One region of the Clostridium sp. DL1XJH146 genome, then DNA from elsewhere that is predicted to be linked to it. Evidence: a T-box and tRNA genes for the amino acid it is inferred to sense, from the RefSeq annotation. Region 1 holds a T-box; the other holds one or more tRNA genes.
What was found. A T-box is a leader RNA that pairs with one kind of tRNA and senses whether it is charged. The one in region 1 lies ahead of thrS (threonine--tRNA ligase), so its partner is inferred to be a tRNA-Thr.
Positions count from the first base shown of each region.

Region 2: it has a tRNA-Thr gene. The T-box ahead of thrS (threonine--tRNA ligase) is inferred to sense a tRNA for this amino acid. The anticodon was not compared.

Region 1 covers NZ_JBTVVN010000009.1:73,487-83,550, reverse strand. Annotated here, with positions in the region: gene ACVHXK_RS06540 (potassium channel family protein) at 1-650, opposite strand, end outside; gene ACVHXK_RS06535 (TrkH family potassium uptake protein) at 661-1,989, opposite strand; gene rplT (50S ribosomal protein L20) at 2,115-2,474, opposite strand; gene rpmI (50S ribosomal protein L35) at 2,502-2,699, opposite strand; gene infC (translation initiation factor IF-3) at 2,718-3,269, opposite strand; gene thrS (threonine--tRNA ligase) at 3,521-5,437, opposite strand; T-box leader at 5,570-5,790, opposite strand; gene ytxC (putative sporulation protein YtxC) at 5,888-6,787, opposite strand; gene ACVHXK_RS06505 (DUF6873 family GME fold protein) at 6,896-7,600, shown strand; tRNA gene ACVHXK_RS06500 (tRNA-Cys) at 7,693-7,766, opposite strand; tRNA gene ACVHXK_RS06495 (tRNA-Gly) at 7,771-7,845, opposite strand; tRNA gene ACVHXK_RS06490 (tRNA-Phe) at 7,850-7,925, opposite strand; tRNA gene ACVHXK_RS06485 (tRNA-Asp) at 7,940-8,016, opposite strand; tRNA gene ACVHXK_RS06480 (tRNA-Val) at 8,024-8,099, opposite strand; gene hslO (Hsp33 family molecular chaperone HslO) at 8,361-9,245, opposite strand; gene ACVHXK_RS06470 (class I SAM-dependent DNA methyltransferase) at 9,268-10,029, opposite strand.
Region 2 covers NZ_JBTVVN010000006.1:82,919-98,122, reverse strand. Annotated here, with positions in the region: gene ACVHXK_RS04785 (proline--tRNA ligase) at 1-309, shown strand, start outside; gene ilvA (threonine ammonia-lyase) at 361-1,572, shown strand; gene cysS (cysteine--tRNA ligase) at 1,586-2,986, shown strand; gene ACVHXK_RS04770 (Mini-ribonuclease 3) at 3,307-3,723, shown strand; gene ACVHXK_RS04765 (FAD-dependent thymidylate synthase) at 3,865-5,187, shown strand; gene rlmB (23S rRNA (guanosine(2251)-2'-O)-methyltransferase RlmB) at 5,390-6,295, shown strand; gene ACVHXK_RS04755 (NYN domain-containing protein) at 6,307-6,816, shown strand; gene sigH (RNA polymerase sporulation sigma factor SigH) at 6,907-7,572, shown strand; tRNA gene ACVHXK_RS04745 (tRNA-Thr) at 7,721-7,796, shown strand; gene tuf (elongation factor Tu) at 7,890-9,083, shown strand; gene rpmG (50S ribosomal protein L33) at 9,279-9,428, shown strand; gene secE (preprotein translocase subunit SecE) at 9,453-9,677, shown strand; gene nusG (transcription termination/antitermination protein NusG) at 9,719-10,240, shown strand; gene rplK (50S ribosomal protein L11) at 10,310-10,735, shown strand; gene rplA (50S ribosomal protein L1) at 10,791-11,489, shown strand; ribosomal protein L10 leader region at 11,533-11,669, shown strand; gene rplJ (50S ribosomal protein L10) at 11,682-12,209, shown strand; gene rplL (50S ribosomal protein L7/L12) at 12,243-12,626, shown strand; gene rpoB (DNA-directed RNA polymerase subunit beta) at 12,899-15,204, shown strand, end outside.

The DNA of each region.
Region 1 (10,064 bases):
ACTTCTTCTATTTTACCAATTTCTTCTACTCCACCTATGGATAAAATCTTATCTCCAGCTTGCACTTGATCCAATGCAGATGGTGACACATTTATATCTTTTCCTCTTTTAATAGCCATAACATTTATTCCATATTTAGCTCTTAAATCAAGTTCTTGCAAAGATTTACCATACCAACTTTCTGGAACAGCAATTTCTGTAATACTATATTCTGGTGAAAGATTGATATAATCTAAGATGCTTGAAGATACTAAGTTATGAGCAACCCTTACCCCCATGTCTCTTTCTGGAAATACAATTTTATTTACTCCAAGCTTTATAAGAACTTTTTCATGCAAATTACTATGTGCCTTAGCTACAATATGAGGAACCCCAAGGTCTTTACACAAAAGAGCTGCCATAATATTCGCTTGCACATTAGATCCTATTGATATAACAGCTACATCAAAATTTCTAATCCCAAGTGTCCTAAGTATATTTTCATCTGTAGCATCAGCTTGCACTGCATGCGTTACTTCATCAGAAATGCTTTGGACTTTTTCTTCATTTTCATCAATTGCTAATACATCATAACCCAATGAATAAAGTGTAGTAGCTATCGAATATCCAAATCTTCCAAGACCAATTACAATGAATTGTCTTTTTTTCACAATATCACCTCTAACCAACGAGTATTTTACCTTCAGGATATTTTATAGAGATTCCCTTTCCTTTACTAGATAAAGCTAACATTAAAGTTAAAGGCCCTACCCTTCCAATATACATTGTTATCGCAACAATAAGCTTTCCTATAAAACTCAAATTAGGTGTCAAACCTAAACTTAACCCAACAGTTCCAAACGCTGAAAAAGTTTCGTAAACAACATATTCAAACGACATTCCTTTTTCAGTAACACTAAGTATTAATACATCAAGCATAATTACTGCTAACGCTATAAAAACAATAGCAAGTGTTTTATAAATTACTTCCTTTTTAATTGTTCTATTAAAAATAACAGTATCTTCTTTGTTCCTAATTACTGAAACAACAGTCATAATTAACAAACCAACAGTTGTAGTTTTTACACCACCAGCTGTAGAGCCAGGCGAACCACCTATAAACATTAACATGATAGTTAAAAATTTACCAGCCGTAGTCATAGCTGCTGTCGAAATAGAATTAAAACCAGCTGTTCTTGTTGTCACTGAAGCAAATAAACTATTTATAATTTTGTCCTTAAATCCCATACTTCCTAGAGTTGCAGGATTTTTGAACTCAAATAGAAACATAAGAATCCAACCACCAATAAGCAATACAGACGTCATAGTAATTACCAACTTTGCATGCAATGACAATTTTTTAAATCCTTTATAGTTCCATATTTCAGCCCATACAGCAAACCCTAGTCCTCCTACAATGACAAGTGCTGATATTGTAATTATAACAACAGCATTATCCGCAAAAGGCACAAGACTATTTCCTGTTAAATCGAACCCGGCATTACAAAATGCAGATATGGAATGAAATACACTAAAATATATCCCTGTCGTAACGCCATATTTAGGTATGAATCTAGTACTTAAAAAAATAGCGCCTGCACCCTCTGTTGCAAAAGTAAATAATAATATATATTTTGAAAGTTTTACCAATCCTTGAAGTGAAAAAGAATTCATAGCTTCTTGCATGACTAATCTTTGTTTAAAAGAAATCTTCCTGCCTGCAATAAGGGCTAGTAATGTAGCAAATGACATAAATCCTAGTCCACCTATTTGAATTAAAATCAAAATAATAGTTTTCCCAAAATAACTCCAATGCTCAGCTGTATTAAGTGTTACAAGACCTGTTACACACACTGCCGAAGTAGCAGTAAAAATACAATCAATTAATGAAGTTCTAGTTCCATCCCTCGAAGAAATAGGTAACCCTAAAAAAAACACTCCAATTAATATTACAATTGCAAATCCTAAGGCTAGTATTTGAACTGGTGTCAATTTTTTTGTTGCTTTCATATGCACAGTAAACACCTCTATTAAACCCTCTAATAATAATTATGTTCTTTTAAACATTTGATAATAATTATATCATTTAATTATTTTTTGTCAAAAAAATAATATGCAGCCATAAGCTGCATATTTTAAGAATTTAATTGTTTTTTTGCTTGATCTACTAAGTTAGCAAATGATTCTGGATCATTTATAGCTATCTCTGATAACATTTTTCTATTTATATCAATTCCAGCTAGCTTAATTCCATTCATAAATCTTGAGTAAGATAATCCATTTAATCTAGCAGCAGCATTAATTCTAACTATCCACAATCTTCTGAAATCCCTCTTTTTAAGCTTTCTCCCAATATATGCATATCTCATTGATCTTATAACTGTTTCATTAGCTACTTTAAAAGTTTTACTTCTTCTTCCGTAATAACCTTTAGCTAGCTTTAATACTTTTTTATGTTTTTTACGAGCATTTACCGCTCTTTTAACTCTTGCCATATCGTAAACCTCCTTCTACTTTTTCTACTATAGGTATGGTAATAATTTCTTCATTACTTTCACTTGTGAATCTGAAACTAAAGTTGCTTTTCGTAAATTTCTTTTTCTTTTAGATGATTTCTTAGTTAATATGTGACTTTTGTAAGCTTTAGCCCTTTTTAATTTCCCAGAACCTGTTTTCTTAAATCTTTTTGCAGCACCTCTATGAGTTTTCATTTTTGGCATTGTAATTCCTCCTTCCAGTTATGCTTTTTTTGGAGCTAATATCATAATCATATTTCTGCCTTCTAATTTAGGCTGTTTCTCCATTATACAAACATCTTCAATTTTAGAAAAGAATCCTTTTAAAATGTCTCTACCTTTGTAAGTATAGTCATTTTCTCTTCCTCTAAATCTGATAGTAACCTTAACTTTATCTTCATCGAGCAAAAATTTTCTTGCTCTATTAGCTTTTATCATAATGTCATGTTCTTCAATAGTTGGACTCATTCTAATTTCTTTTAAACTAACAATTTTTTGTTTTTTCTTAGCTTCTTTGTTTTTCTTAGTAAGTTCATACACATACTTGTTATAATCCATTATTTTGCAAACTGGCGGAGTTGCCTTGTCTGCTATCAACACTAAATCTAACTCTTTTTCCTCTGCAAGTTTCAAAGCTTCTCTCGCAGACATAAATCCTAATGGTTCCCCATCACTTCCAAGTAATCTAACCTCTTTAAATCTGATTTCATCATTTAATTGAACTTCTTTTTTAATACTTTTCACCTCCGAAATTTTATAAAAAATAAATAATATTTCATTAATTTCTTTTAATAATTTATTAATGTAAGGCTAATAATAAGTATTTATAAAACAAAAATGGGACAGCCATAGCTGTCCCATTATAAACATGTATAATTAATATATTAATATCAATACACGCAATAACCTTACTAGCTAAGCCGCAAGGTGAGAAACAGCCAAAGTTCCTTCTTAAAACATCATTCATTTTTCATACATGTTAATAGTACTATTAATCTATATGTTTGTCAATAGTAATTTTATTATTAATCTAGATAAATTGTTTTATTTTTTACTTCTTCTTTAACTTTTGCTATAAACTCTTCAGTTTTGATAGCCCCTAAATCCCCTTCTTTTCTACTTCTTACTGCAACTGTACCCTCTTCCATTTCTTTATCACCTACTATTAACATGAATGGGATTTTAGCAAGTTGTGCCTCTCTTATTTTATATCCGACTTTCTCATTTCTTAAGTCAACTTCAAATCTTATATCATTCTCTTTTAATATTTCCCCAATCTTCTCTGCATATTCTTTTTGTCTATCAGTAATATTTATTATTTTAACTTGTACTGGTGCAAGCCAAGTTGGGAATGCTCCCGCAAAATGCTCTGTTAAAATACCTATAAATCTTTCGATACTTCCAAATATAACTCTGTGAGCCATAACAGGTATATGCTTTTCACCATCTGCACCTATATATGATAATTCAAATCTTTCTGGCATTTGGAAATCCAATTGAATAGTTCCACATTGCCAAGTTCTGCCCAAACAATCTTTTAAATGAAAATCTATTTTAGGGCCATAGAATGCACCATCACCTTCATTTATAATATAATCTAACCCTGCAGCATCAAGTGCATCCTTAAGTCCATTAGTTGCATCTTCCCAATCTTCATCGCTTCCCATAGAATCTTCTGGTCTTGTTGATAGTTCAACATTATACTCAAAACCAAAAAGTTTATAAAAATCATCAATCATTTTTATTACATTAAGTATTTCTTCTTTAATTTGTTCTTTTGTCATAAATATATGTGCATCATCTTGAGTAAAACACCTAACACGCATGAGGCCATGAAGTGCACCAGATGCTTCGTGTCTATGCACTAATCCAAGTTCACCAAGTTTAATTGGGAGTTCTCTATATGAATGAAGATTACTCTTATATGCCAAAATGGCACCTGGACAATTCATTGGCTTTATAGCATAATCTTCTTCATCTATTTTTGTGAAATACATATTTTCTTTATAGTGATCCCAATGACCTGATTGATGCCACAGCTGTTCATTTAATATAATCGGAGTTTTTATCTCACCATAACCAGCTTTTATATGAGTTTGTTTCCAATAATCTTCTAATATATTTCTAAGAATCATACCTTTAGGAAAGAAAAACGGAAATCCAGGGCCTTCTTCTTTAATGTCAAATAAGCCTAATTCTCTTCCTAATTTTCTATGATCTCTTTTCTTAGCTTCTTCTAATAAGTGTAAATACTCTTCCAATTCTTCTTTTTTAGTAAAAGCAGTACCATAAATCCTTTGGAGCATTTTATTGTTTTCATTACCTCTCCAATAGGCACCTGCTAAGGAAAGTAATTTGAAAGATTTAATTTCTTTTGTAGAAGGAACGTGTGGACCTGCACATAAATCAACAAATTCACCTTGCTTATAGAAAGAAATTATAGCATCTTCTGGAAGATCTTTTATAAGTTCAACCTTATATTCTTCCCCTTTTTCTTCCATGTATTTAATAGCTTCAATTCTTGGGAGTTCAAATCTTTCTAGTTTTAAATTTTCTTTTACAATCTTTTTCATTTCCTTTTCAATTTCACCTAGCATCTCTGGAGTGAAAGAAAACTCTGCATCAAAATCATAATAAAAACCATTTTCTATTGCTGGTCCAATAGCTAATTTAACTTTTGGGTAAAGCCTTTTCACTGCTTGAGCAAGTACGTGTGAAGCTGTATGTCTTAAAATCCATTTACCATCTGCATCTTCAAAAGTTAATATTTCTAAATCAACATCTTCATTAATTTCCATCATCAATTCAACCTTATTGCCATTTACTCTAGCCCCAAGAGCCTTTTTCCTAAGTGAAGGACTAATATTAAAAGCAATCTGACTTATAGATGTTCCTTTTTCTACCTCAATAACTTTTCCATCTTTTAATGTAATTTTAACCATTTTAAATACCTCCGTTCTTTATTCAAAAATAGTTTGCAGTTTGCAGAGTGCAAAGTGCAGTTAAAACCTTTAAATCTTAAAACTCAAAAGATTATGTGAAATATATTTAGACACAAAAAAACCCGTACCCCACAAAGGGACGAGTTATCGTGTTTCCACCCTAATTAACAGTAATAAAACAAACTTCACTGTTCACTCAAAAGCTATAACGCAGCTTGCGATTTTGCCTACTATAGTTCAACAAATGGCTCAAAGGTGGTTTTCAACAGCACTTACCCAAGAAATCTTTCAGTCAACGGATTTCTCTCTCTTTGAATAGTAATCTGTATACTTTTCCTCGTCAATGCCTATAAAATCATTCAATTTAACATAATTATATTCATCCTAAAGATTTAAGTCAATACTAATTTTAAAATTTCACTTTATTTTCATAAATATTTTTTAAAAAAATCAAATTTTAACCGGATGAACTATATCTTCGATAGATTTGTAATGTTTAAATTCCACTTTCTCTTCAAAAACATTCTTAATAGTGCCAATCATTTCATTATCATTAATATTAGTATTATTGCTATAAACCACTATTTTTTTTGGTGAATATGAAATTAATCCACTCAATACTAAATCATCAAATCCAATTTGCCCTTCATATTTAGATGTTGTAAGATCATTCATCACATCATTTATTATATTCTCACCCTCTTCATTAAGGATTAAACAGCTATCATCTTCCTTTACAATTAAATTAATTTTGTCAATTCTACTATCTTGCGTTTCAACAAAGTATTTTAGTAATTTAATAAACTCCTCATACTCCTTCTCTACCATATATCTCTCAACTATTTTATTTAATACATCTTCAAGATTTCTTCTAATATCTTTTGTTCTAAACATAAAAAATCCATCGATATTGATTTCATTATTTTCTTTAATACATGCAGCAATTTTTTCTAAGATTTCATTCCTTTTATTCACGAAATAGATTAAATTGTCTTCACTAACCACATCATCCTGGACAAATACTCTATAAAATTTTTCTGATACTATTTGCATCTCCTCATATTTTAAGAAAAAATAATTTCTTTCAATAATTCCTGTTATTTCTTCTTCACAATATTGCTCAATAAATATATCTAAAATTATTTTAGATACGTGTTTTATAACTTCTCGTTTAATCCTTGCATAATCTTCATTTTCACCTGTAATTATTTCTATAAAATGAATATCACGTTCCATTGCTTCTGATATTCCAATATTTATATCTTTTTTATTGAAATTTATATTCATCAAATCTATTTTATTTACTATATCAAATTTTTCATTTTTAAAAATTATATTCAAAAGTATCACATACTTCACTCCTTTAAAAATAGTATGTGTCTTTTAATAATTGCTATACGACATTTATTGATTTATGATATAGTTACATTGTACAAAATCCATTAAGGAGTGAATGCTTTGAAATATTTTTTTGTAGATAATAGAATTACAGAAGAAGAAGAAGATGCCTTGAAAAAATATGGCAAAATAATCAAATGTCCAGCTTGTCAAGAGTTGTACAGTGCCATTTCTGCTCATCCAGATATATTAATGCATATACTACCAAAGAATGAAATTGTTATTCACAAAAATTGTCCACAACAATTCATTAATTTATTAAATTCCCTTAACTTTAAAATATATCTATCTGAAAACAACTTAGAATATAGTTATCCATTTAATATACCCTTAAATGCACTTTCTTCAGAAACTTTTTTTATGCATAATTTAAAATATACAGATCCAATTTTACTTGAAAAAATTAAAAACAAAAAACTAATAAATGTTAAACAAGGTTATACAAAATGTTCTACTGCTATAATTAAAAAAAATGTTTTTATGACTAGTGATACAGGAATTTATAATTCTTTAATCAATATTAATTGTCATGTACTCTTACTTCCTCCAGGAGATATAGTGCTGACTGGATTAGACTATGGTTTCATAGGAGGCACGTGTGGCCTAATTGCTGAAAACACTTTAGCCTTTTACGGTAGTTTAGATTATTATAAATTTGGGAAAGAAGTTTTAGATTTTCTTAAAAAACATAAGGTTAAGCCTATTTATTTGAGAGATGGTAAACTAATAGATAGAGGAAGTATCCTTACATCCTCTATAGAATAAATTATTGTAAAATCAGCAGATATTCATCAAATTTTTAATTACTTAAGATACCTAAAAAAAGAAGCACGAAAACTAAGTTTTCGTGCTTCTTTTGGAGGCGCCACCCGGATTTGAACCGGGGATAAAGGCTTTGCAGGCCTCTGCCTTACCACTTGGCTATAGCGCCACATTGGAGCGGAAGACGAGATTCGAACTCGCGACGTTCACCTTGGCAAGGTGACGCTCTACCACTGAGCCACTCCCGCAACATGGTGGCTTCAACTGGAATCGAACCAGTGACACGAGGATTTTCAGTCCTCTGCTCTACCGACTGAGCTATGAAGCCTTAAGCAAATAAATTGGCGACCCAGAAGGGACTCGAACCCTCGACCTCCGGCGTGACAGGCCGGCACTCTAACCAACTGAGCCACTGGGCCATTTATTTGGTGGGAACAACAGGGTTCGAACCTGTGACCCCCTGCTTGTAAGGCAGGTGCTCTCCCAGCTGAGCTATGCTCCCTCTTTCAACGACAAGATTTATTATACTAATTTTAAATAAGTTTGTCAACAACTTTTTTTAAAGTTATTTTTAATAATCTTGCACGTTGAGTGCATTAATATCTTATAAAAATAAATAACTTTTGTCAACATCAATATTTCTATTTATATTAAATTAATTTAACATCTCGCTTATTTATTCAATAACTCTTTCTTATTCATGTACATCTATTTTTTTACCTATAATATTATTTATATTAAATATACTGCTATTTGTTACATTCTATTTTGAAGCTTTTTCAATCAGTTCTCCAATTTCATCTTTGCTAAATTTATATGATTCATTACAAAAGTGGCATTTTATTTCTTCTTCATTTCCCTCGTCATACATATTTTGAAGTTCATCTTTTCCAATACTTATTAATGCTTTCTCTACTTTTTCTCTACTACAATCACATTTAAATTTGGGTTCAATTTCTTCTAATATTTTGAGGTCCATATCATCAAACATAAAATTCACTAAATCATCAATAGTTTTGCCATTAGCTAAAAATTTAGATATTCCACCTAAATCCTGTAATCTATAGGTTATGATGTCAGCTAACATTTCCTCTGCTCCAGGTAGCATTTGAATGATAATACCACCAGCAGCTTTAACAGATAGATCAGTATCCACTAGCACTCCTACCCCTACTGCACTTGGTGTTTGTTCTGATACGGTAAAATAATAAGCAATATCATCTCCTATTTCACCAGAATAAATTGGAACCTGAGCAACGTAAGGCTCTTTTAATCCAAGATCTCTAATAACCACTAGTCTACCATCTTTCCCAACTATGCCACTAACGTCAAGTTTACCAATAGAGTTAGCCGGCAAATCCGCTAATGGATTTCCTATGAAGCCCTTAACACTTGCGTCAGCATATGCTGTAGCCACAAGTCCTTCTGCAATCCCATTACCATCCATTTTTAGTGTAATCACTTCTTTTTCACCTTTTAACATAGACCCCATAAGGGAACCAGCTGTCAAAATTCTACCTAAAGCCGCTGCAGAAGTTGGCGCGCATCCATGAGCCTTTACTGCTTCATTAACTAAATTTGTTGTTCCTGCTGCTAAAATCCTTACTTGCCCATCTTTTGCAACTGCTTTTATTAATTTATCTTTCATCAATAATCCCTCCGTTTTCACCTTATATAAACTTTTTTAAATAATACGTTATTCTTTCTGTTTCTTTCTGAACTTCTTCATCAGTATAGTTGTCCACTTTCTTTAACATCCTAAAACCTGCTTTTTTTATTATCTCCTCAATATACTCTTCACTTAAAATTTTTTCTGTATGATTTTCCTCAAATTTCCTGTACAATTCACCATCTTTTGTAAAAAAAGTTAATTCCATATTCAAAACACCATCATCTAGATAATTTTCCCATATATAAGAAGCAACATTACTATTATATGTATAAGTATTATTTCCTAATATATTAGTAAGTTTATAATATGAATTGATATCAAAAATAAACATACCATCATCTTTGAGATGAATAAATACCTTTTCAAAATAAGATATTAAATCTTCCTCTTCTACTAAATAATTTGTAGCATCTAAACAAGATGTTACCAAATCAAATTTTTGATTTAAATTCAAACAGCTCATATCTTGACAAATAAACTTTGCTTTCAATTTTTTGTCTCTAAATTTTTGTTGTGCTATCATTAGCATTTCACTAGATAAATCAACAGCAAAAGTAAACTTAAAATACGGAGCAATAAACTGTGTCAAATTACCGGTTCCACATGCAATATCCAAATAATCATTAAATTTTATACTATTTATATCACATTCATTTTTAATAGTATCTGCCCATAGCTCATAATCAACGTCTTCATTTATTAATTCATCATACAATTCAGCTAATTCATAATATTGACTCAATATATCACTTCCAAACATTAAAATAATTGCTCTTACTATAATAAACATAACCC
Region 2 (15,204 bases), on a different contig from region 1:
TATCATGTTGTAGTTGTTCCTGTTAAAGTAAAGGATGAAAAGCAGATGGAAGTTGCTTTGAAAATATATAATGAACTTAAAGAAGCCGGAGTAGAAGTTTTATTAGATGATAGAAATGAGAGACCGGGGGTTAAATTTAAGGATGCTGATTTAATTGGATTACCAATAAGAATTACTGTCGGCAGAGGTGTAACTGAGGGTAAGGTTGAATATAAATTAAGAAAAGAAGCTGAAAAAACAGAAATTGCAATTGAAGATGCTTTAGGTAAAGTAAGAGAAGAATTTGCTGATAACAATATGAAATTGTAATTGGATAAAGAATTAATATATAAATAAGGAATATAATGAAGAGGTGTGAAAATGAATATAGGATTAGAAGAAATTGAGAAAGCAAAAGAAGTATTGAAGCATATAGCCAGAAAAACACCTCTTATTTATTCTGGTACATTTTCAAAAATCACAGGTAATGAAGTATATTTTAAATGTGAAAATAAACAAAAAACAGGTTCTTTTAAATTACGAGGTGCGTATAATAAAATTTATAATTTGAGTGATGATGAAAGAAATAAAGGTGTTATTGCATCTTCGGCTGGGAATCATGCTCAAGGAGTAGCATATGCAGCAAGCAGTTTTAATATTAAATCCACTATTGTCATGCCTGTTACAGCACCACTAGCAAAAGTTCAGGCTACTATTGGATATGGAGCTACTGTTGTAAAATATGGGGAAGTTTACGATGAGTGTTTTGAAAAGGCTATGGAAATCAAAAAGGAAACGGATGCAACTTTTGTCCATCCCTTTGATGATGAAGATGTAATTGCGGGCCAGGGGACCATTGGACTAGAAATATTAAGAGATCTACCTACGGCTGATGTATTGTTGATACCTATAGGTGGTGGAGGACTTATATCAGGAGTGGCAGCTGCTGCAAAGGCAATAAATAGTAATATAAAGATAGTTGGGGTAGAACCTGAAGTGATTCCCTCTGGCAAAATGTCTTTTGAAAAAGGTGAAATAATAACTCTTCCGGGGGTTAAATCTCTAGCGGATGGGATTTCTGTAAGGAAAATCGGAAATTTAAACTTTCAATATATAAAAAAATATGTGGATAAAATAGTAACTGTTTCAGAAGATGACATTGCACATGCTATTTATCTCCTTTTAGAAAGAGGTAAACTGATGGCGGAAGGAGCAGGAGCTGTTTCTTTAGCTGCACTACTTTCTGGTAAAGTGGATTATAGAGGTAAAAAAGTAGTGTCTTTGATAAGTGGAGGTAATATAGATATAGCCATGGTTTCTAAAATAATTGACAGACAATTAATTCTAACTAAAAGACGAATTAGTTTCAATGTTGATATTAAGGATAAAATGGGACAGCTAGGGTACTTTATAACTACATTAGGGTCTTTAGGTGCTAACATTATTAAGGTTAGACAGGAAAAAACATGGGAAGAAAAAGGATTAGAATATGCAACTGTAACATTTGAGATAGAAACAGAATCCAGAGAACAGTCATACAGTATATTGAACGAACTAAAAAATAGAGGGTATGAGATAGATATTTTAAGATAAGGGAGGTCTTAAAGTGAAAATATTTAATTCATTGACAAGACAAAAAGAAGAGTTTATACCTTTGAACAAGGACGAAGTGAACATGTATGTTTGTGGTCCTACAGTTTATAATTTTTTCCATATAGGTAATGCAAGGACTTTTGTGGTTTTTGATACTGTTAGAAGATACTTAGAATATAGAGGGTATAAAGTAAATTATGTTCAAAACTTTACAGATATTGATGATAAGATGATAAAGAAAGCAAATACAGAAGGAATTACAGTAAAACAGCTTGGTAAAAGATATATAGATGAGTACTATAAAGATGCAGATGCGCTGAAAATAAAGAGAGCAACTTTTAACCCTAAAGCTACAGACTATATAGGGGATATAATTAAGTTTGTAAAAGAATTAGAAGATAAGGGCTATGCTTATGAGGTTGATGGCGATGTCTATTTTAGCACTAGTAAATTTCCGCAATATGGTAAGTTGGCAGGTCAAAGTCTAGAAGACCTACAAGCTGGAGCAAGAATTAAAGTAGATGAGAGAAAAAAGAACCCAACAGATTTTGCAATATGGAAAAGTCAAAAACCAGAGGAACCTGCTTGGAATAGTCCATGGGGTATGGGAAGACCTGGATGGCATATTGAATGTTCATGTATGGCAGGAAAAATATTAGGAGATACAATTGATATTCATGCAGGGGGAGTAGATTTGAAATTCCCACACCATGAAAATGAGATTGCACAGAGTGAAGCTAAAAGTGGTAAGACTTTTGCTAACTACTGGATGCATTCTGCTTTTTTGAATATAGACAATAAAAAAATGTCAAAATCTCTTAATAATTTTTTTACTGCAAGAGAAATACTAGAACAATATGATGCTGAGGTAATAAGATTATTTATGCTTTCAGCTCATTATAGAACACCTTTGAATTTTAGTCGTGACTTATTAGAGAGTGCTAAAGCTTCTCTTGAAAGGCTTTATAATGCAATTTCTAATCTTGAAAATCTTCTTGAAGAATCGCAAATTGATAAAATAGTGCAAGAGGAAGAGGTATATTTTAATTCCCTTTTAAAATATAAAGAAAATTTCATAGCTAAGATGGATGATGATTTTAATACTGCAGATGCTATTTCGATTATGTTTGATTTAATAAAAGATGTAAATACTAATGTAAGTGGAATAAATTCAAAAGAATTAGTCAATAAGATTCTTTCTTTAATAAAAGATTTAGGGTCTCCACTTACACTGTTACAAGAGACAACAAAAGGTGAGATAAACGATGAAATAGAGAAGTTAATTGAACAAAGGCAAAAAGCTAGATTAGAGAAGAATTGGGCAAAAGCAGATGAAATTAGAGATATACTTAAAGAAAAAAATATTGTATTAGAGGATACCCCACAAGGTGTCAGATGGAAAGTAGTGAAATAAAAAGAGCGTGAATATGCTCTTTTTTTACGTAGTGAAGAATTATTTTTGGACTAAATTAATTTACTTAGGAAAAGTTTTAATATTAACAGTATTCTAAAACATAGACAATAAATTAAATAGAATAGAATTATATTATTTATTGCCTAACTATTGCAAAATAAAGTATAATGAAAGTTAGTATATAGATTAGTAATTATGAATTTGATTTGTTCCTTAGGAAAATATTTACCGATTTACTAATTAATGTAGGGATAAAGCAATGAATGAATTGGGAATTCTATATTTTGGCATGTGAATAAAATAAATAGTTGGAGAAAAAAATGGAATTTAATAAATTTAAAGAAAAATTTAATGAAAAAGATGCAAAATTTCTTAATCCGTTGGTTTTAGCCTATGTAGGAGATACGGTTTTTGATTTGTTTATAAGAACTTATTTAGTGGATGAAAAAAGAGAGTTTTCTGTTAATAAATTACATAAAATAGCTACTTCTTTTGTGAAAGCAAGTGCACAATCAGAAGTAATGATGAAAATAATGGAGGAATTATCGGAAGAAGAGCTGTCTATCTTTAAAAGAGCAAGAAATTGCAAGTCGGGTTCAATACCTAAAAATGCAACAGTTAGGGATTACAAATCAGCTACTGGATTTGAAGCCCTTATTGGGTATCTATATTTAACAGAACAGCAAGAGCGATTGAATTACATAATGAGTTTAGTTATTAAAGATAAAGAGATATAAAAATAAATTAAGATTAAAAGAATTATTGACATGAAAAAAAATATCATTTTTGCTAGATGAAGCTATAATTGCAGCTGGTGGAATAAAGGAACGTACATTTATAAAATGGGTTGATGGCATATTTAGGAGGTTAAGAAATATATGAGAATTTCAAATTTTGAGCATACAGGATTAGATAAAGTTGAGCTTTTGATAGAAAAAAATAAAATCAAATACTTAGATGAAAAAACAATTAAAGAGATTTTAAAAACTACAAATATATCTTTTGTTGCAGAAGGAATAGATAGAATACAAAGTACATTATTATGTGAACTAAAAGATTCCTATGTACAGCAAAGTCAAAGATATGTAACAATGAAAGAGGATTCGTACAAATTACCTGTATTGGATGATGAGGATAATAAAAAAGCAAAAGAATTAACGGAGAAATTATTTAAATTATACGAAACAATGTCTCAGATGAAAGATGGAAATTTTAAAGGCAGACCCAAAATAAATAATTATAAGTATGAGATACCAATTGAGGACGCACGGTATATTTTACCTTTAGCTACTAAAACTAATGTTTGTGTAGCTATGACTGGCGACAAACTTTATGAGTTATTTTTGCTTATTAATGACAAGCGATATTTAAGTATTTTTACTGAATTAAGAGAAGAAATATCTAAAATTTTACCAAATAAATTGGCTCATTTGCTTCCGAATTCTTATGATGGAGGTAAAGATAAAGACATTATTCAGAGTTTATACACAAAAGATATGGATAAGATCAATCATGAAAAAAATATGGTTTTATTAAATTGTTTTGAAAATATAGATTTAAAAGTAGGACTAGGTGCTTTAACTAGTACACAGGCAAGAACCGTATCAGAAACATTGATTAAATGGGGAGAAGAAGCCATAGATAAAGCAGAAGGGGTTGTTGAAAGAGTTTTAGGGTATGGACATGATAGTATAGCTGAACAAGCTAGAACAACCTTTGGAATGATGTGCAGTATGGTAACTTATCATCAACAAATTAGACATAGGCTTTCTCAAAATCATAGAGAAGATTTGGATAATATTATAATAAAAAAAGACAGACCTATTGTTGTACCAAAGAGTATTGAAAAATCTATTTTTTTCAATGAATATTATAAGTTAACAGATGAATATAAAAAATTTAGAGTATATGTTTTTGAAAAATATGGTCAAGATAAAGCATATCCATTTATTTTGAATTGTGACCAAATTAAATTTATTATTTCAACAAATGCAAGGATAGATACTGAAATGTTAGCAGAAAGAACATGCATGAATGCACAATGGGAGATTAGAGAGTTAGCAACGAAAAAGCTGATGATTTTAAGAAAGAAGTCTAATGTTCTATATGAAAATGCACTTCCGTCCTGTGTATTTGGTAAATGCAAAGAAGGAAAACTTTCGTGTGGTAGTCAATCAGAAATGAGAGAAAAATTCCGATAAAAAATTATATTGTTTAAAATATAATTTTTGAGATTATAAAGTAGTGTTATGTAGGGAATAGTAAAAATCGAAGGAAATTATTGAATTTACAACCAAATTAACAAGTGTGTGATATAATTCTATAATAGATATTAATTATAATAAATAATCGTAAAATTTTAAAAAATTTAAATATAATTTTAAGAAAGAGAGCGTTAAAACAATGGCAAATAGAAATAGAGATAATAAAAATAATAATTTTAGAAATAACAAAACAGGAGAAAGAAATAACGAAAAAAGTTACGATAAAAATAAATCATTTAAGAAAAATTTTGATAAAAATTCTGAAAAGAAATATAAAAATGATGAAAAAATTTCCACTAAAGAGGTAAGAGAAGATCTTATTGAAGGTAGAAATGCTGTTATCGAAGCTTTAAAGTCAGAAAAAACAGTGGAACAGTTATACGTAGCAAAAGGAAGTGTGAGTGGCTCTATTACAAAAATAAGGGCTATTGCTAAGGAAAAAGGAATAGTAGTTAAAGAAGTTGAAAGAAAAAAACTTGATTTTATGTCTCAGACTGAAGCACATCAAGGAGTTATACTTCAAACTACTCCTTATAAATATTTTGAAATAGAAGAAATTATGGAAGAAGCAAGAAAAAAAGAAGAGGACCCATTTGTTATTGTTCTTGATGAAATAGAGGATCCCCATAACTTTGGAGCAATAATAAGAACGGCAGAAATAAGCGGAGCTCATGGCATTATAATTCCTAAGAGAAGAAATGTGGGAGTTACATCAACGGTGTATAAAAGTTCTGTGGGAGCAGTTGAACATATGAAGATAGCAAAAGTCGCTAATATAAATGTAGCAATCGATACTTTGAAAGACAAGGGTTTATGGGTTTTTGGTGCTGATATGGAAGGTACAGAATATTGTTATGAATCAAAATTGACTGGACCAATTGCGTTAGTTATAGGTAGCGAAGGTAAAGGAATATCAAAATTAACTAAAACAAAATGTGATAAATTAGTGAAAATACCGATGGTAGGTGAAATTACATCGTTAAATGCTTCGGTAGCAGCAGGGATAATGATGTATGAAGTTCTTAAGCAAAAACTTGAAAAATAGGGGCTGAAAAAATGAAGTATGTGTTTGTGGATGGGTATAATGTTATAAACTGCTGGCCAGGTTTAAAAAAAACCAAGGATTTTAGTTTTGAAATGGCAAGAGCTGAATTGATAGATAATCTTCAAGATTATTCATCGTATAAAGGTGTAAAAATGTTTATAGTTTTTGATGCGCATCTCGTTCACGGTAGTTTAGAAAAGGTTGACAAAATTGGTAATATACATATTGTATTTACTAAAGAAGGCGAGACTGCCGATAGTTTTATTGAAAAATATATCAGTAAAATTGGTAGAAAAGTTGATGTTAGCGTTGTAACGAATGATTCATTAGAGCAGCAGTTAATTTTTCAAAGAGGTGCTACAAGAGTTCCTAGTTTAGAATTTTATCATGAAGTATTGAAAACTAAGAAAATCATAAAAAAACAAACTAAAAAAAGTGAAACGAAAAGTAAAAATTTTCTTCATGAGAGAATTGACAGTGAAATAGCGAATAAGCTAGAAAAAATAAGAAGAAGTAAATAATTTCTTGACTCCTTAATTGTCAATAATGTATAATTGTTATATAAAAATGGTAAAATTTATACTATGTATAATTTATTTGGAGGAGATATTTTGTCTCAAAAATCAGAAAATCTTAGTAAAAAAGATCATAATCTTACTTCAACAAATCGTAATTATGACAATATGCCTGATGAAGAAATCGCTATTGAAGCAAAAAATGGAGATGCTTATGCTGAGGAGTATTTGATTAATAAATATAAAAATTTTGTTAAAGCTAAATCAAAGTCATATTTCTTGATTGGAGCAGATAGAGAAGATATATATCAAGAAGGTATGATAGGATTATACAAAGCTGTAAGAGACTTTAAAATGGATAAATTGAGTTCTTTTAAAGCTTTTGCAGAGTTATGTATAACAAGACAAATAATTACGGCAATCAAGACAGCTACAAGGCAAAAGCATATACCTTTAAATACATATATTTCGCTAAATAAACCTATATATGACGAGGAATCAGATAGAACATTATTAGATGTTTTAGCTACAGTTAAAATATCTGATCCTGAAGAGTTAATAATAAGCAGAGAAGAAGTTTCCAAAATTGAAAAGGAAATTATGAAATCACTGTCAAGCTTGGAACTGGAGGTTTTAGGGTACTATCTGCAAGGTAAATCGTATCAAGAAATTGCTTGCGATTTAGATAGACAAGCTAAATCTATCGATAATGCGCTTCAAAGAGTTAAAAGAAAATTAGAAAAATGTTTAAATAAAGAATAAAAAATATTGACAAAGAAATTTTAAAATAGTAAAATTTATAATTGGTATATAGCTGAAGGCACATTTTGTGATAGTTGTGAATTTGTAATTGGTTTACTCTATTCAAAAGAGCAGGTTGAAGATCCGTTTCCTGTTTTAATAGAATTGTGCCCATGTAGCTCAGCAGGCAGAGCGTCACCTTGGTAAGGTGGAGGTCGCCGGTTCAAGCCCGGTCGTGGGCTCCAATTTCACGTGCAATTTAAATTGCATACACGTGGGTGAGTTTACGAAAACGGGTCTAAAAATAAACTTTATAGGAAAGTTAGGAGGATATTATTATGGCAAGAGCAAAGTTTGAAAGAACAAAACCACATGTAAACATCGGAACAATAGGTCACGTTGACCATGGTAAGACAACATTAACAGCGGCAATCACATTGGTGCTTGCAAAAGATGGAAAAGCAACAGCACAAAAATACGATCAAATTGACAAAGCACCAGAAGAAAAAGAAAGAGGAATTACAATCAATACAGCACACGTAGAGTACGAAACAGATGCAAGACACTATGCGCATGTTGATTGTCCTGGACACGCTGATTATGTAAAGAACATGATTACAGGAGCAGCACAAATGGATGGAGCTATCTTAGTTGTATCAGCAGCAGATGGTCCAATGCCACAAACAAGAGAACACATACTATTGGCATCAAGAGTAGGTGTTAACCACATAGTAGTATTCTTGAACAAATCAGACCAAGTAGATGATGAAGAATTACTTGAGTTAGTAGAAATGGAAGTAAGGGAATTACTAAGTGAATATGGATTTGATGGAGATGAATGCCCAGTAATAACTGGATCAGCTTTAGAAGTAATAGAAAACTTAGATAATCCAGAAAAAACTAAATGCATAGGACAATTAATGGATGCAGTAGATGAATTCATACCAACACCAGAAAGAGCTACAGACCAACCATTCTTAATGCCAGTAGAGGATGTATTCACAATTACAGGTAGAGGAACAGTTGCAACAGGAAGATTAGAAAGAGGCGTGTTGCACGTAGGAGACGAAGTAGAAATCGTAGGAATTCATGAAGAAACAAGAAAAACTACATGTACTGGAGTAGAAATGTTCAGAAAGATGTTAGATGAAGCAATGGCAGGAGATAACATCGGAGCATTATTAAGAGGAGTACAAAGAGCTGACATAGAAAGAGGCCAAGTAATTTCTAAGCCAGGAACAGTAACACCACACAAGAAATTTGTAGGTCAAGTATATGTACTTAAAAAAGAAGAAGGTGGAAGACACACACCATTTTTTAACGGATACAGACCACAATTTTACTTCAGAACAACAGACGTAACAGGATCAATCAACTTACCAGAAGGCGTAGAAATGGTAATGCCTGGTGACCATATTGATATGACAGTAGAATTAATAATGCCAGTAGCAATGGAAGATAACTTAAGATTTGCCATCAGAGAAGGTGGAAGAACTGTAGGTTCTGGTGTTGTTACTACTATTATAGAATAGATGATATTTATAATGACTTAACTTTTAAATAGGACTAAGTTTGTAACTTAGTCCTATTTAAAAGGCCATTAGGCTATTTTATTGTTGACATAGATGTTAAGTTGTGTTAAATTTTTTGAGTAACGTTTATTTTTGTTGATTAATTTTAGTATGCAGACGCGCTATGTGTGTATGCAATAGCAGGAGGTGGATATAGTGAGAGTAAAAGTTACATTAGCATGTACAGAATGTAAACAAAGAAATTACAATACTATGAAAAATAAAAAAAATAACCCTGAAAGAATAGAAATGAATAAGTATTGCAAATTCTGCCACAAGCACACATTACACAAGGAAACTAAATAATAATAATTTTAAGGATGTGAAAAGATGGCTGCAAGTGAGAACATTGGTAAGAATAAAAAAAGCTCATCATTAAATATATTTGGATTTCTAAGAGACTTAAAAGCAGAGACAAAAAGAATTACATGGCCATCAAAGGAAGAAATAAAGAAATCCACTACAATTGTTTTAGTTTTTTGTGTCGTTAGTGCTATTATTATAGGAATAATGGACTTCATGTTGAGCACTTTATTTAGAGTGATATTTCAATAAAGAAAGGGAGGTAGGGTTGAGCACAATTCACCCCTGATTATATGACTGAAAGAGCAAAATGGTTTGTAGTGCATACCTATTCTGGGTATGAAAATAAAGTAAAAGTTAATATTGAAAAAGTAATAGAAAACAGAGGACTTCATGATTTGATTCCTGATATTCAAGTCCCTATGGAAGAACATATAGAAGTTAAAGATGGCAAGCAAAAAGTTACTATGAAGAAGTTGTTTCCAGGTTATGTTTTTATAAAAATGGTTATGAATGATGATACATGGTATGTTGTTAGAAATACTAGAGGCTGTACAGGATTTGTTGGTCCTGGTTCGAAACCTGTGCCATTAACTGAAGATGAAATTAGAAATATGGGTATAAGCGAAAAACAAGTTGAAATAGATGTTGAAGTTGGCGAGATAATTAAAGTTATCGGTGGCCCTTTGGAAAACTTCGAAGCAGTTATTAAAGAAATTAATGTTGAGAAAAGAAAAATAAAAGCATTTGTTAACATGTTTGGCAGGGAAACCCCTGTTGAACTTGAATATAATCAGATTGAAAAAATCAGATAACCTACTTTGAGACTATAGTCTCGATAAGTGGGAGGGGTAAACCCGTATTACCACATAGGAGGTATAATTATGGCAAAAGAAGCAGTAGGAGTTATTAAACTTCAACTTCCAGCTGGGAAGGCAACTCCAGCACCACCTGTAGGTCCAGCTTTAGGACAACACGGTGTAAATATTATGCAATTCTGTAAAGAATACAATGCTAAAACTGCAAATCAAGCAGGTATGACTATTCCAGTAATTATCTCAGTATACAAGGATAGAACTTTTAGCTTTATTCTAAAAACTCCACCAGCAGCTGTTTTAATCAAAAAAGCTATTGGATTAAAGAGCGGTTCAGGTGAGCCTAACAGAACAAAGGTTGGTAAGTTAACTAAGGATCAATTAAAAGAAATTGCAACAGTTAAAATGCCTGACTTAAATGCAGGTTCATTAGAAACTGCTATGAGTATGATAGCAGGAACTGCTAGAAGTATGGGAGTTACTGTAGAAGAGTAATTCATGTAATTTAGTGGGAGGTAAAAACCGTAAAAACCACAAGGAGGAAAAGAATATGGCAAAAAGAGGCAAGAATTATCAAGAAAGTTCAAAATTAGTAGATAAAAATGTTTTATACACACCAAAAGAAGCTGTAGAATTAGTTTTAAAAACTGCTAGAGCTAAATTTGATGAAACAATTGAATTGCATGCAAGATTGGGTGTTGACCCAAGACACGCTGACCAACAGGTTAGAGGTGCAGTTGTATTACCTAATGGAACTGGTAAAACAGTAAGGGTTTTAGTATTTGCAAAAGGCGATAAAGTAAAGGAAGCTCAAGAAGCAGGGGCAGACTATGTAGGGGCAGATGAATATCTTCAAAAAATTCAAAAGGAAAATTGGTTTGAATTTGACGTTGTAGTTGCTACTCCGGATATGATGGGTGTAGTTGGTAGATTAGGTAGAGTTCTTGGACCAAAAGGATTAATGCCAAACCCAAAATCAGGTACAGTTACTTTTGATGTTGCTAAAGCTATTGCAGAGATTAAAGCTGGTAAGGTTGAATATAGAGTTGATAAAACTGCTATTATTCACGCTCCAATTGGAAAAAAATCTTTTGATGAAGAGAAGTTAGCTCAAAACTATGCAGCTTTAATGGAAGCTATAGTTAAAGCTAAACCATCTGCAGCTAAGGGTCAATATATTAAATCTGTATCACTTTCAAGCACAATGGGTCCAGGAATTAAAATAAACCCAACAAAAGTGTTAGATTAATCTTGACATTAAGAAAAAGAACTGATATAATTAACTAGGTTTTAAACTGAATAAGAAGTTTCCGTAGATAGTGGGTGCGAAAGCATAACGGTATATCCTACCTGCCGAGGAGATAATAGTTCTTAATTAAGAATATTATGCCTCTTCGTACGTCTACGAAGAGGCTTTATTTATAGGTAAGGAGGTGGCGTAGTGGCTAGCAATAACAGGCAGTTAAAAGAAGCAAAGGTTCAAGAAATCAGAGAAAAGCTAGAAAAAGCACAATCATTTATTCTTGCAGACTATCAAGGATTAAACGTTGAGGAAGATACACAACTTAGAAAAATAAGTAGAGAAGCTGGCGTTGAATATAAAGTTTATAAAAATAAACTTGTTAGATTAGCTTGTAATGAATTAGGAATAAAAGGATTAGATGATTATCTAGTAGGACCGATATCTATAGCCTTTGGATATGAAGATCCTGTTGCACCGGCAAAACTTCTTAGTGAATTTGCTAAAGAACATAAGAAGCTAGAATTAAAAGCTGGTCTTGTAGATGGTAAAGTGATAGATGAAGATGGCGTTAAGAGTCTTGCATCATTACCATCAAGAGAAGTACTTATCGCACAAGTTCTTGGTGGCTTAAATGCTCCGATTTCAGGATTTGTAAATGTACTTCAAGGAAACATGAGAAATTTAGTTTGCGCATTAAATGCAATCAAGGAAAAACAAGAAGCATAAAATTATGATTAATTAATTGGAGGAATGAAAAAAATGGCAAGTGAAAAAGTTATGAATTTAATCGAAGAAGTTAAGAGTCTTACAGTATTAGAATTATCTGAGTTAGTAAAAGCTTTAGAAGAAGAATTTGGTGTAAGTGCACAAGCACCTATGGCTATGGCTGCAATGCCTGCTGCAGGAGCAGGAGCTGCTGTTGCTGAAGAAAAAACTGAATTTGACGTAGTATTAACTGGTGCAGGTTCTCAAAAAATTAAAGTAATTAAAGCAGTAAGAGAACTTACTGGTTTAGGATTAAAAGAAGCAAAAGAATTAGTTGACGGTGCTCCAAAAAATGTTAAAGAAGCTGTAGCAAAAGAAGCTGCTGAAGAAATGAAAGCTAAGTTAGAAGAAGCAGGGGCTTCAGTTGAAATAAAATAAATAAAAAGAAATTTTTATATAAAAAGGCACGAGCACTTTGCGTGCCTTTTTTTTAAATTATGATAAAAAAATATTGACAACATTAATATGTTATGGTATCATAATAAATTGCATAAACGTGGCAATTTAATTTATAAAATTTAACATTAGTTGAATTTTATAGGTAAAATTGGGCATAATATTAGAATGACAAATTTAATACTAGTATAAAATTTTAGTATTAATGATTCGTGATTAATTTTTGTTACTTTTTAATGAGGGGTGAAAATTTAATGGTACATCCTATTCAAAATGGTAAGCGTACAAGAATGAGTTTTTCCAAAGTAAAAGAAGTGTGCCCTATTCCTAATTTGATTGAAATTCAATTGAATTCTTACAAGTGGTTTTGGGAAGAGGGGTTAATTGAAGTTTTTGATGACATTAATTCTATTCAAGATTACACAGGTAACTTGGTACTGGAATTCGTAGATCATATACTTGAAAAAGATAATAGTAAGTATTCGATTGAGGAATGTAAGGAAAGAGATACTACATATTCAGCGCCGTTGAAAGTTAAAGTTAGATTACTAAACAAAGAGACTGGTGAAGTTAAAGAGCAAGAAGTATTTATGGGAGAATTTCCATTGATGACACCTCAAGGTACTTTTATAATTAATGGTGCAGAGAGGGTTATTGTGAGCCAATTAGTAAGATCTCCTGGTTCTTATTATAACTATACTGTAGATAAAAATGGAGTGAAACTATTTTCTGCTACAGTTATACCTAATAGAGGAGCTTGGCTTGAGTATGAAACGGATTCTAATGGTATAATTTACGTAAGAATTGATAAAACAAGAAAATTACCTATTACCACATTAGCAAGAGCTATAATGGAAACAGGAAGCGATATTGAGCTTATTGATTTATTTGGTGAAGAGAAAAGATTGAAAGCAAGTATAGAAAAAGATAATACAAAAACTAAAGAAGAAGCGTTAATAGAAATTTATAAGAGATTAAGACCGGGTGAACCACCTACAGTTGACAGTGCTTTATCTTTAATAAATTCGTTGTTCTTTGATGCAAAAAGATATGATTTGTCTAGAGTAGGTAGATATAAATTTAATAAAAAACTATCTATATTCCATAGGATACTCAATAAGACAGCAAAGGAAGATGTAATACATCCTGATACAGGAGAGATACTTGTAAATGCTGGAGAAATCATTGATAGAGAAAAAGCAGAAGATATAACTAAGGCTGGAATTAATTCAGTTATTATTCAAGTAGAAGATGTTGAAATAGTAGTTATAGGAAATAATTTTGTTGACATAGAAGATTTTGTTGATTTTGACATAGATGGGCTTCACATAAGAGAAAAAGTATTCTACCCTGTACTTAAAGAAATATTAAATAATTGCAGTGGAGAAGAAGCGATTAAAGAAGAAATTAAAAAGAGAATACACGAATTAATACCAAAACACATTGTTAAAGATGATATGATAGCAACTATAAGTTATGAATTGAATTTAGCATATAATGTAGGTTATGTTGACGACATAGACCATTTGGGTAACAGAAGGTTGAGATCTGTAGGAGAATTACTTCAAAACCAATTTAGAATAGGATTATCAAGGATGGAAAGGGTAGTTAAGGAAAGAATGACTATTCAAGACCAAGAAGCTGTTACTCCTCAAAACTTAATAAATATAAGACCTGTTACTTCAGCTATAAAAGAGTTTTTTGGAAGTTCTCAACTTTCGCAATTTATGGATCAAACTAATCCGTTGTCTGAACTTGCAAATAAGAGAAGGTTATCAGCCTTAGGACCAGGTGGATTATCAAGAGAAAGAGCTGGATTTGATGTTCGTGACGTTCATCACTCTCACTATGGAAGAATGTGTCCTATAGAGACACCAGAGGGACCTAACATAGGATTGATTAACTCATTGGCTTCTTATGCTAGAGTAAATGAATATGGGTTTATTGAAACACCATATAGGTTAGTAGATAAAAAAGCTGGTAGAGTTACAAGCAAGATGGTATATATGACAGCAGATGAAGAGGATAACTATCTAGTAGCACAAGCTAAAGAACCATTAGATGATGAAGGCAATTTTGTAGATGACAATATAACAGTAAGACATTTAGAAGATATCTTAGTTGTTAGTAAAAACAAGGTTGATTTGATGGATGTATCTCCAAGACAAATTGTTTCTGTTGCTACAGCAATGATACCTTTCTTAGAAAATGATGATGCTTCACGTGCTCTTATGGGAGCGAACATGCAACGACAGGCAGTTCCGCTATTGAAGGCTAGTTCGCCGGTTGTAGGAACTGGAATTGAGTATCAAGCAGCTGCTGATTCAGGAGTTTTACCGAAAGCAGAAAATGCAGGTACTGTAGTTTATGTTAGTGGAGATGAAATTAGAATTAGAAGAGATAAAGATAATGGCATTGATAAATACAAATTACTTAAATTTAAAAGATCAAACCAAGGTACATGTATAAATCAAAAACCTATAGTTAATAAAAATGAAATAGTTAAAAAAGGCGATGTACTTGCTGATGGACCTTCAACTGAGTTAGGCGAAATTGCTCT